3 regions of the Bacillus cereus group sp. RP37 genome follow, and region 3 is predicted to be linked to each of the others. Evidence: predicted binding sites of a transcription regulator. Region 3 holds the regulator's gene; each other region holds the start of a gene.

Region 1 (3,405 bases), 4.1 Mb from region 3:
ATGCGTCGCTGTTACGTTTTGAGAAACTGAGTTTTTCCCGTAGGAACCGCAACCAAGCGTAAGTGATGGAATAAATCCATTATATATGTCGCCGATTCCACCTTGTGAGGAAGGGGCATTTACAATAAGGCGGCAAGCTTTCATGCGTAATCCAAATTGCTTTTGCACTTCTTTATTTACAGAATGGATGACTGCTGAATGTCCTAAACCACCGAGGTTTAACATTTCCTCGCAATATGTAAATCCTTCTTCTAATGAATTTGCTTTTACACAGGCTAATACTGGACTCAGTTTCTCACGAGATAGTGGATAGGCTGCTCCGATACCTTGAATTTCAGCTACAAGCATTTTTGTATTTTTAGGCACAGTAATTCCAACTAATTCGGCAATATACTGTGCGGATTTCCCTACAATATCACTATTTACTGCACATGTATTTTCATTAATAACAAGTTTTTCTAATTTTCCTCTCTCTTCCTCTGTTACAAAGTAACAATTGTTTGCAATCATTTCTGTTTTCACATCATCATAAATTTCCTTATCTACAATGATTGCTTGTTCTGATGCACAAATCATACCGTTATCAAATGTTTTTGATAAAATTAAATCATTAACGGCTCGTTTTATATGCGCTGATTTCTCTATATAACATGGTACATTACCAGGACCTACACCTAACGCTGGTTTTCCAGTAGAATAAGCTGATTTCACCATACCTGCTCCTCCAGTTGCCAAAACAAGTGCAACACCTTCATGGTTCATTAATTGTTTTGTTGCTTCGACAGAAGGTCTTTCAATCCACTGAATACAATGTTTTGGTGCCCCTGCCTTCACCGCTGCATCATATACTGTTTTCGCCGCTGCAATGGAACAGTTTTGTGCTGAAGGATGAAATGCGAAAATAATTGGATTTCTCGTTTTTATCGCAATCAATGCTTTAAACATTGTTGTCGACGTTGGGTTCGTTACTGGCGTTACCCCAGCTACTACACCGACAGGTTCCGCAATTTCTATTATTTCTTCATGGGGATCTTCGTGAATAATCCCCACTGTTTTATCTTTCTTTATGCTATGCCAAATATATTCAGTAGCAAAAATATTTTTAATGCATTTATCTTCGTATACACCACGCCCTGTTTCTTCAACAGCCAACTTTGCAAGTGGCATATGTTGATCAACACCTGCTAATGCCATTTCATGAACAATGTTGTCAATTTGCTCTTGTGTAAAGCTTTCTAATGCTTGTAAAGCCTTCCGACCGTTATTCACTAACGTATCAATCATCTCTTTTACTTCCTGCATTTCATTTACAACTTTCTCTTTGACTACCATGTAAATTCCTCCTATTCTGCTATCTTGGACTAAATAAGACCCTATAGGTCGTAATCAGTCCCGATTAGCGCAAAAAAAATAGAGTTGCTTTCCTACATGAACCTCATTGTTTGTGAAACATTTCACAAGTTTGTTCGTGAGTAACACTTCATGAACTTAATATACATGAAATCATTTCATTTGTGTATGTCTATTTTGTGAAATGTTTCACAAAATAACATAATAAAAATGCACTGCCTATATTAGCAGTGCATTTTTATTATGCTAGCGCTTGTGCTAGATCTTCAATTAAATCTTCGCCGTCTTCAATACCGACAGAAATACGAATTAATGTATCTGTAATTCCTAATTCCTTGCGACGATCTGCTGGGATTGATGCATGTGTCATTTGAGATGGAATAGAAATTAAACTTTCTACTGCTCCTAAACTTTCAGCAAGTGTAAAGTATTGTAATTTCTCAAGTACTTTATTTAATGTTTCTTCGCTATCTACATCAAATGAGATAATAGCACCAAATCCATTTGCTTGTTCTGTTGCTAATTCATGGTTTTGATGTGACTCAAGACCTGGATAATATACTTTATTTACTTTTGGATGGTTATTTAAAAACTCAGCAATTGCACGTGAATTCGTTTCATGTTCTTCCATTCGAATTCCTAATGTTTTTAAACCACGAAGTAGTAAGAAGCTATCTTGTGGGCCAAGAATGCCTCCTGTTGAATTTTGCACAAAGTGAAGATCTTCTGCTAATTGCGGGCTATTTACAACTACTAGACCTGCAACTACGTCACTATGACCTCCTAAATATTTCGTTGCACTATGAAGTACAATGTCTGCTCCTAAAGAAATCGGCGACTGCCAATATGGCGTCATGAATGTGTTATCAATAATTGTTAATAAATCTTTCTCTTTAGCAAGAGTAGATATTTTTTTAATATCAGTAATTTTTAGTAATGGATTCGTTGGTGTTTCTACATAAACCGCTTTCGTATTTGGACGAATCGCTTCTGCAACTTCCTCTAAGTTTGTTGTATCTACAAATGTATGCTCAATACCGAAACGGTTTAATACTTTCGTGATAACGCGGTACGTTCCACCATAAACATCATCAGTTAAAATAACGTGGTCACCTTTTGAGAACAACATAATTGTCGCTGTAATAGCAGCCATTCCTGAGCCAAATGCAAATCCCGCATGGCCGTTTTCTAATACAGCAATCATTTCTTCTAAAGCTGCACGTGTTGGGTTACCTGTACGTGAATATTCATATCCTTGATGTTTACCAACTGCTTCTTGTTTGTACGTACTTGTTTGATAGATCGGTACGTTTACAGATCCAGTTGAAGGTTCTCCTATGCGAATACCATGAATTAACTTTGTCTTTGCTCTCATTTTTATTCCCATCCTTTGTATATGTCTTTACTTAAATAGCGCTCACTACTATCGGGAAAAATCGTTACAATATTTGTACCTGGTGCCGCTTTCTCTGCTTCAAGTAAACTTGCATGAAATGCTGCTCCTGAAGAGCTCCCAACAAGCAGTCCTTCTTTTTGCGCTAATTCCTTCACTCGTAAAAATGCATTTCGATCAGAAATTGTATGAATTTCATCAAAATACGATGTTTTCAAAAATGGCGGGATGAATTCAAGGCCAATCCCTTCCGTTTCATGTGAACCAGCTTTACCACCATTTAAAATAGATCCTTCTGGTTCCACAATAACCGTTTTTATATCTACATTTTTTTCTTTCAAATAAGATGCAGTCCCCATGAATGTACCACCAGTTCCTGCTCCTGCAACAAATATGTTAATCTCTCCGTTCAATGCGTCCCAAAGTTCAGGACCTAATGTTTTGAAATAAGCACGAGGGTTTGCTTCATTTGCAAACTGACTTGGAGAGTATGAATTCGGTATTTCATTTACTAACTCTTTCGCTTTTGCAATTGCACCGGTCATTCCTTGCTCAGTCGGTGTATGCACGACCGTTGCGCCTAGTGCTTTCATTAATTCTTGTTTTTCAATACTAAATTTCTCTGGTACACAAACAATAACGCGTAAATCATGTTCTAACGC
Region 2 (3,405 bases), 1.0 Mb from region 3:
TCCCTTTTATTAATGATGCTCCTAATGTTTATTGGGGCTGGCAGTGCTTCAACTGGTGGTGGAATTAAGTTAACAACATTTTTAATCATGTTTTTTGGGGTATTTAAATTTTTACAAGAACGAGATGATATTGTCGTGTTTAAAAAATCTATTAAAGATACTCTCATCGTCAAATCATTGACCATCACGATTATTTCCATTTCATTTATCTTTTTTGCTATTTTAATTTTAAGTATTACTGAGCGAGTTCCTCTATTGATGAGTGCTTTCGAAGTATTTTCAGCATTTGGGACTGTCGGTCTCAGTATGAATTTCACACCACACTTAACTATGATTGGAAAAGCTATTATCATCTTTATGATGTTTTTTGGGAAGATGGGACCTTTAACATTGGCTTTTTCTTTTGCACGTAAAAAGAAACAAAAAATAAAATATCCGAATGAAGATATTTTAACAGGTTGACAACCGTATAAATTATCCATATAATGAGAGTACAATAGCATATCTCCAAAGGGGAGTAGCGTCCAAGAATCTTTCTTGGAAACAAAGTCGTCATTACGTAGAACTTAGTTCTTCCGGCTTTGTTGGCATTTTCATTACATATGTCTAGCAAGACCTTTGCCTATTAACGGCAGAGGTCTTTTTTGCATTCATTACCAAATTCTTCCAAAGTTAATAGGCAGGAGTATGGGGAAACTAAATAGTGGGGAAATTCTTCACTTATTTAGTACTTATAGAAATGAGAGGAGAATGTACATGGATGTATCATTATTATTGGAGTATGGTTGGGTATTACTCATCCTAATTGCACTTGAGGGGATTTTAGCGGCTGATAACGCGCTTGTTCTTGCAATTATGGTAAAACATTTACCAGAAGAAAAACGAAAGAAAGCACTATTTTATGGATTAGCGGGGGCATTTGTTTTCCGATTCGGATCGTTATTTATGATCTCGTTCTTAGTCGATGTATGGCAAGTGCAAGCAATTGGTGCCATTTACCTTATGTTTATCGCTGGTAATCACTTATTTAAAACGTATGTTAAAAAGAATACAGATGAAGAAACAGAAGAAAAAGAAGCAAAGAAAAAACAAGAGAATTTTTGGTGGACTGTATTTAAAGTTGAGGTTGCTGATATCGCCTTCGCAGTTGATTCAATTTTAGCTGCTGTTGCATTAGCAATGACTTTACCAAAAACAGGATTAGGTACAATTGGTAGTCTTGATACTGGGCAATTCGTTGTTATCTTTGTAGGTGGACTTATCGGATTAATCATTATGCGATTTGCAGCAACTGCTTTCGTACAAATCTTAAAACGTAAACCAGGACTTGAAACTGCAGCATTCTTAATTGTAGGTTGGGTTGGTGTGAAGCTAGCAGTTTATACATTAGCACACCCTGCATTAAATGTAATTCCACATTCATTCCCAGAATCCACTCCGTGGAAGCTTACATTCTGGATTGTATTAGTCGGAATCGCAGTTGGTGGTTGGTTCTTCTCGAAAGAAGTAGAAGTAAAAGTAGAAAAGAATTTAGACGAAAAAGCGCTGTAATTACAGCGCTTTTTCTTTTTTCCTTGTCCCCTCTCTATGTCCAGAAAAAATTCCATTATACTATTTTTTGTAAGCGTTTTCCTTATATATGTATGTCCTTTTTGTGAAACATTGCACAAACTCATTGAAACTATGACCGAATCCATGTACTTTATTCATATAAGGAGTATTTATAGATGATGTACTAAAGGAGCGTATTACTCATGCTAGAACAAGGATTAGATTATGTTGTCAAACTGGCTAAGAGCAAAAAACAAATGCTAGATACAAACCCGCTGCAATATTTCATTCGTGCCGCACTTGCGGGTATTTATATCGGCTTTATTATTGTACTATGTTTTAAATTAGGTAACTTTTTTCACATTGCAGATTCACCAGCAACTTATTTAGCTGCTTCTATGTTTTTCGGAATTGCCCTCGTACTTATTATATATGGCGGTGCTGAATTGTTTACTGGAAATACAATGTATTTCACAGTGGCAACTTTACGAAAAGAAACAACGATTTCTGATACACTTCGTAACTGGGTTGCTTGTTATGCAGGTAACTTAGCTGGCGCTTTATTCTTTGCCTTACTATTTTACGCAACTGGCATTTTCGGAGCAATTGATCACGGTCATTTCATGAATAAAGTAGTGGAAGGAAAAATGAATACACCTACAATACAATTATTCTTTAAAGCAATTTTATGTAACTGGCTTGTATGTCTTGCTTGTTTCTTACCTTCTCAAGTTAAAGGTGATACAGCAAAAATTATGATGATGATGCTACTCGTTTTCACATTCTTCTTATCTGGTTACGAGCATAGCATCGCAAACTTATCACTATTTGCTTTATCTTTAGTTTCACCGCATCCGGAGACAATTTCTTTTGCAGGTGCTATTCATAATTTAATTCCAGTTACAATTGGTAACATTATTGGCGGGTCTGTATTTGTCGGTATGGTATACCACTACTTAACAAAGAAAACACCTGAAGTTCAACAGGAAGAAACTGAAATCGCAGCAGCTCAACAAGAAGAGATTATTCCTTTACAAGCACATATGAAACATTAAAAACTCCAAAGTTTTACTTTGGAGTTTTTAGCTCCCCACATATTTAACAACAAGATTAGGATTAATCTCTCCTTCTTCCTTTCCCTTATTAATTCTCTGTTTCACCTTGTACATACCGATGACATCATTCGTATGAAGGTGAATTTCATTTACGTATAACCCCTCTTTACAAAAAACCTCTACAAAATCTAATCCACTTTTTTCTCCCCACCCCATATTGAAATCAAGGGAAAGAATATTCACATCATAATCCCGAACCATTTGCAAGGCACATTCTACTGTAGTTGCGGGCACATACCCGTACGGACAACTTCTTTGATCATCCATATATACGTTCACTCTCTATCCCCTCTCTATTTTGTATACGTGACCAACATGTAACATATTGCCCCAAGGCTAATAAAAGGGCCAAACGGAATTGGGGTCCTCATTTTCATACGTTTTAATACTATACCAGCCCCAAAGAAACAGAGACTAAAACAAGATGCTAAAAATAAAATCATAAAAATCCCTTTCAGTCCCACTATAAATCCAAGTAACGAAAGTAATTTTACATCTCCTCCACCAAGCCCTTCTGGATATATTTTTTGCATGCAATATAACAAAATGAATATAACCCCACTACCAACTATACTATCTGTCCAAGTGACTAACGGTACAAAAACACATTCTAAAATGAGTAAACAGGCGAACCAAGCTAAAATACGATTAGGGATTAACATATATATGTAATCTGTAATTGAAATAATAAGAAGTAACGAAAAAAGCGATAAAATGATGATAAGCTCTCGTTCCACCC
Region 3 (3,405 bases):
TCAAATAAGGATTTACGAAAAAAACATAATTTAAGTGAGGTTTATATCGTAGGTAGCATACTTACATGTTATCCTACCTTATCTCATACACTAGAGTTAGAAAGGATGGTTAAACCATTTGAAAAAACAATATTGGTGGGTTATCGTTACATACATTTTAATGCAGTTATCATCCATTGCTGGATTACCACTTCTGCTGAAAACTGGACTTTATGATAACAGGGGATTTACTAGAGAAGAGAAATTTCAACTCATAACTGGACACTGGGCAATCATTAGCTTCTTTATTGCATTATGTATCGTACTTTGGTTACTTAAAGCTGATATTCGCGACAGACATTTAGATACAAAGCGCTCTACTGTTCCAGCTACGATTGGTTGGATTTTTATCGGATTCTTCTTAGCATTTTTCTCGCAAAGTATTGCCGGTATGATCGAAATGTATGTATTAGGTATTAAACCTGGATCTGAAAATACAGCGAGACTTATGGATATCGCAAGAACGACACCTTGGTTCCTTATCGTTATATCTATAATAGGACCTATTTTGGAAGAAATCGTATTTAGAAAAATTTTATTTGGTACACTGTATAAGAAGTTTAATTTCTTTATTGCTGCTATCATTAGTTCTCTCGTATTCGCAGCAATTCATTTTGATTTTACTCACTTATTGGTATACACTGCTATGGGGCTCGTATTCGCCTTTTTATATGTAAAAACGAAGCGCATTATCGTTCCAATTGCAGCCCATGTTGCAATGAATACATTAGTTGCAATTGCTCAAGTTTTAGTGAGTAATGAACAAATTCAAGAAATGATTAAAGAAGCTGAAAAAATGCAAGGCTTTATCGGAGGATTTTTAGTATGAGAAACTCGCCATTATTCATGGCTGCATTGTACTTCCTTCTTGGATGTATCTTTACACGCTTCGCCATTACGAACGTAACAGATACAATCTGGAATATGTGGACAATACTATTTGCAGTTATGGCAACAATTGATTTTAATTTGGCACTTCGCCTTATCTTAGTTAAATTCACAAAGAAAAAATAATAATAAAACGCAGAGGTCGCTTCCTCTGCGTTTTATTGTGGATAATTCTTCAAAAAGTAAACAAGTGTTTGTAATTCTACTGCTAAATCAATATGATGAATTCTTATATTGTCTGACACATTTAAGCGCGCTGGTGTGAAATTTAAAATACCATGCACGTTCGTTTCCGCTAATCTATCTGCTACAGATTGTGCTACTGTAGCGGGTACTGTTAATATTGCCACTTGTATATCAGTTGATAAACGTTCTTCTAATTCATCTAAATGATATACAGGAATGCCCCCGATTTCTGTTCCGACTTTCTCTTCACTAACGTCAAACGCCATTTCAATTTTTGTATTATTGTTTTTCGTGAAATTATAATGTAAGAAAGCGGTCCCTAAATTACCTACTCCAATAAGTGCTACACGTGTTATATCATCTTGGTCGAGTGTTTCACGGAAAAATGATAATAAATAATTTACGTTATATCCATAACCCTTTTTCCCTAACGCTCCAAAATATGAAAAATCTCTTCGAATCGTTGCGGAATCAACCTTTACCGCTTCGCTCAATTCAGCTGATGAAACACGTTGCTTACCAGAAAGAGATAAGTTTTGGATAAATCGATAGTATAGAGGCAATCGTTTGGCAGTGGCCTGTGGAATTTTGTGCTGATCCATATAACCTCTCCTCTCTTCCTATCTTTATTCATATGCTTGAATCAAATACAGAAGTTTAGCACTCATGAATTTCCCTGTATAATAAAGAAAAGAAGTATTCTCTCTTTATTTTAAACTATACACTATTTTTAGTATGATTGAGAAATATAAACATGGCAAAGTTAAGAAATTATTTGAGGTGAAAACATTGATTTTATTACAAGTAAACGCGCTTTCGAAATTATACGGTGCAGAAACGATTCTTGCAAACATAAAATTGGAAGTTCAAACGAAAGATCGTATCGCATTAGTCGGACGAAATGGAGCCGGAAAATCTACATTATTAAAAATAATAGCTGGTGAGCTATCCCATGATGGTGGCGAAATTATAAAACCGAAAGATGTCTCCATCGGATATTTAGCTCAAAATACCGGGTTAGAAACATCTTTAACAATTTGGGATGAAATGTTAACTGTCTTTACACACTTGCAGCAAATGGAGACAAAACTTCGAAGGCTAGAGCAAGAGATGGGAAAAGAAGAAAACTTTTCAAACGAGGCTATATATGAAAGATTATTAGCTGATTACGATCAATTACAATTAGATTATAAAGATCAAGGTGGCTATCAGTACGAAGCAGATATTCGTTCGATTTTAAGCGGGCTTGGCTTCCCAGTTGAAACGCATCAGACGACGATTTCTACATTAAGCGGTGGACAAAAAACACGATTGGCTCTCGGTAAATTATTATTAACGAAACCGGACTTACTTATTTTGGACGAGCCTACAAACCATTTAGATATCGAAACATTAACATGGCTTGAACAATATTTACAAGGCTATCCTGGCGCAATACTAATCGTTTCCCATGACCGTTATTTCTTAGATAAACTCGTTACACAAGTATATGAAATTTCGAATAAAGAGAGCAGACGATTTGTTGGTAACTACAGTAAATATTTAGATTTAAAATCAGCGCTATACGAGCAAGAAATGAAACGTTATGAAAAGCAACAGGATGAAATTGCTAAGCTTGAGGACTTCGTTCAAAAAAATATAGCTCGTGCATCTACGACAAAACGTGCGCAAAGCCGTCGTAAACAATTAGACCGAATGGAATTATTAACAAGACCATTAGGTGATTCTAAGTCAGCATCCTTCCACTTCGATATTGAAAAACAAAGCGGAAATGATGTTTTACAAGTAAAGGATGCAACCATCGGCTATGATGAGGATCCGATTATTGAACATGTAACAATGCGCTTAACTCGCGGGGATAGTGTTGCTTTAGTTGGACCGAACGGAATCGGGAAATCCACATTGTTAAAATCACTTGTGAATAAGTTACCTCTACTAAATGGTGATGTTTCTTTCGGATCCAATGTCTCTGTTGGCTATTATGATCAAGAACAAGCTAACTTAACATCTTCTAAGCGAGTTTTAAATGAATTATGGGATGAATATCCATTGCAGCCTGAAAAAGAAATTCGCACGATACTAGGTAACTTCTTATTCACAGGAGATGATGTATTAAAGCCCGTATCTTCTCTTAGTGGTGGACAAAAAGCTCGATTAGCTCTTGCAAAACTTATGATGCAAAAATCGAATTTATTAATTCTCGATGAGCCTACGAACCATCTCGATTTAAATAGTAAAGAGATTTTGGAGAATGCTTTAATTGATTACCCAGGAACTCTTCTATTCGTATCA

What was found. Region 3 encodes Rex, which represses fermentation and respiration genes when NADH is low (regulators of the CRP and FNR family bind a similar motif). Its sites were predicted from a motif close to TTGTGAAATATTTCACAA; they were not measured.
Region 1: adhE (bifunctional acetaldehyde-CoA/alcohol dehydrogenase) is a predicted target of Rex. The motif match lies at 1,528-1,545, and genes of this name have one in related genera.
Region 2: QCI44_RS21555 (formate/nitrite transporter family protein) is a predicted target of Rex. The motif match lies at 1,653-1,670, and genes of this name have one in related genera.

The regions. Positions count from the first base shown of each region.
Region 1 is NZ_JARVHP010000001.1:1,062,107-1,065,511, reverse strand. Features, by position in the region: gene adhE (bifunctional acetaldehyde-CoA/alcohol dehydrogenase) at 1-1,332, opposite strand, end outside; gene QCI44_RS05620 (bifunctional cystathionine gamma-lyase/homocysteine desulfhydrase) at 1,592-2,725, opposite strand; gene QCI44_RS05615 (O-acetylserine dependent cystathionine beta-synthase) at 2,728-3,405, opposite strand, start outside.
Region 2 is NZ_JARVHP010000001.1:4,078,301-4,081,705, forward strand. Features, by position in the region: gene QCI44_RS21545 (TrkH family potassium uptake protein) at 1-462, shown strand, start outside; yybP-ykoY riboswitch at 501-666, shown strand; gene QCI44_RS21550 (TerC family protein) at 757-1,551, shown strand; gene QCI44_RS21555 (formate/nitrite transporter family protein) at 1,755-2,606, shown strand; gene QCI44_RS21560 (cyclic-phosphate processing receiver domain-containing protein) at 2,634-2,945, opposite strand; gene QCI44_RS21565 (prepilin peptidase) at 2,960-3,405, opposite strand, start outside.
Region 3 is NZ_JARVHP010000001.1:5,121,173-5,124,577, forward strand. Features, by position in the region: gene QCI44_RS26815 (CPBP family intramembrane glutamic endopeptidase) at 119-868, shown strand; gene QCI44_RS26820 (YdiK family protein) at 865-1,053, shown strand; gene QCI44_RS26825 (redox-sensing transcriptional repressor Rex) at 1,086-1,715, opposite strand; gene QCI44_RS26830 (ABC-F family ATP-binding cassette domain-containing protein) at 1,903-3,405, shown strand, end outside.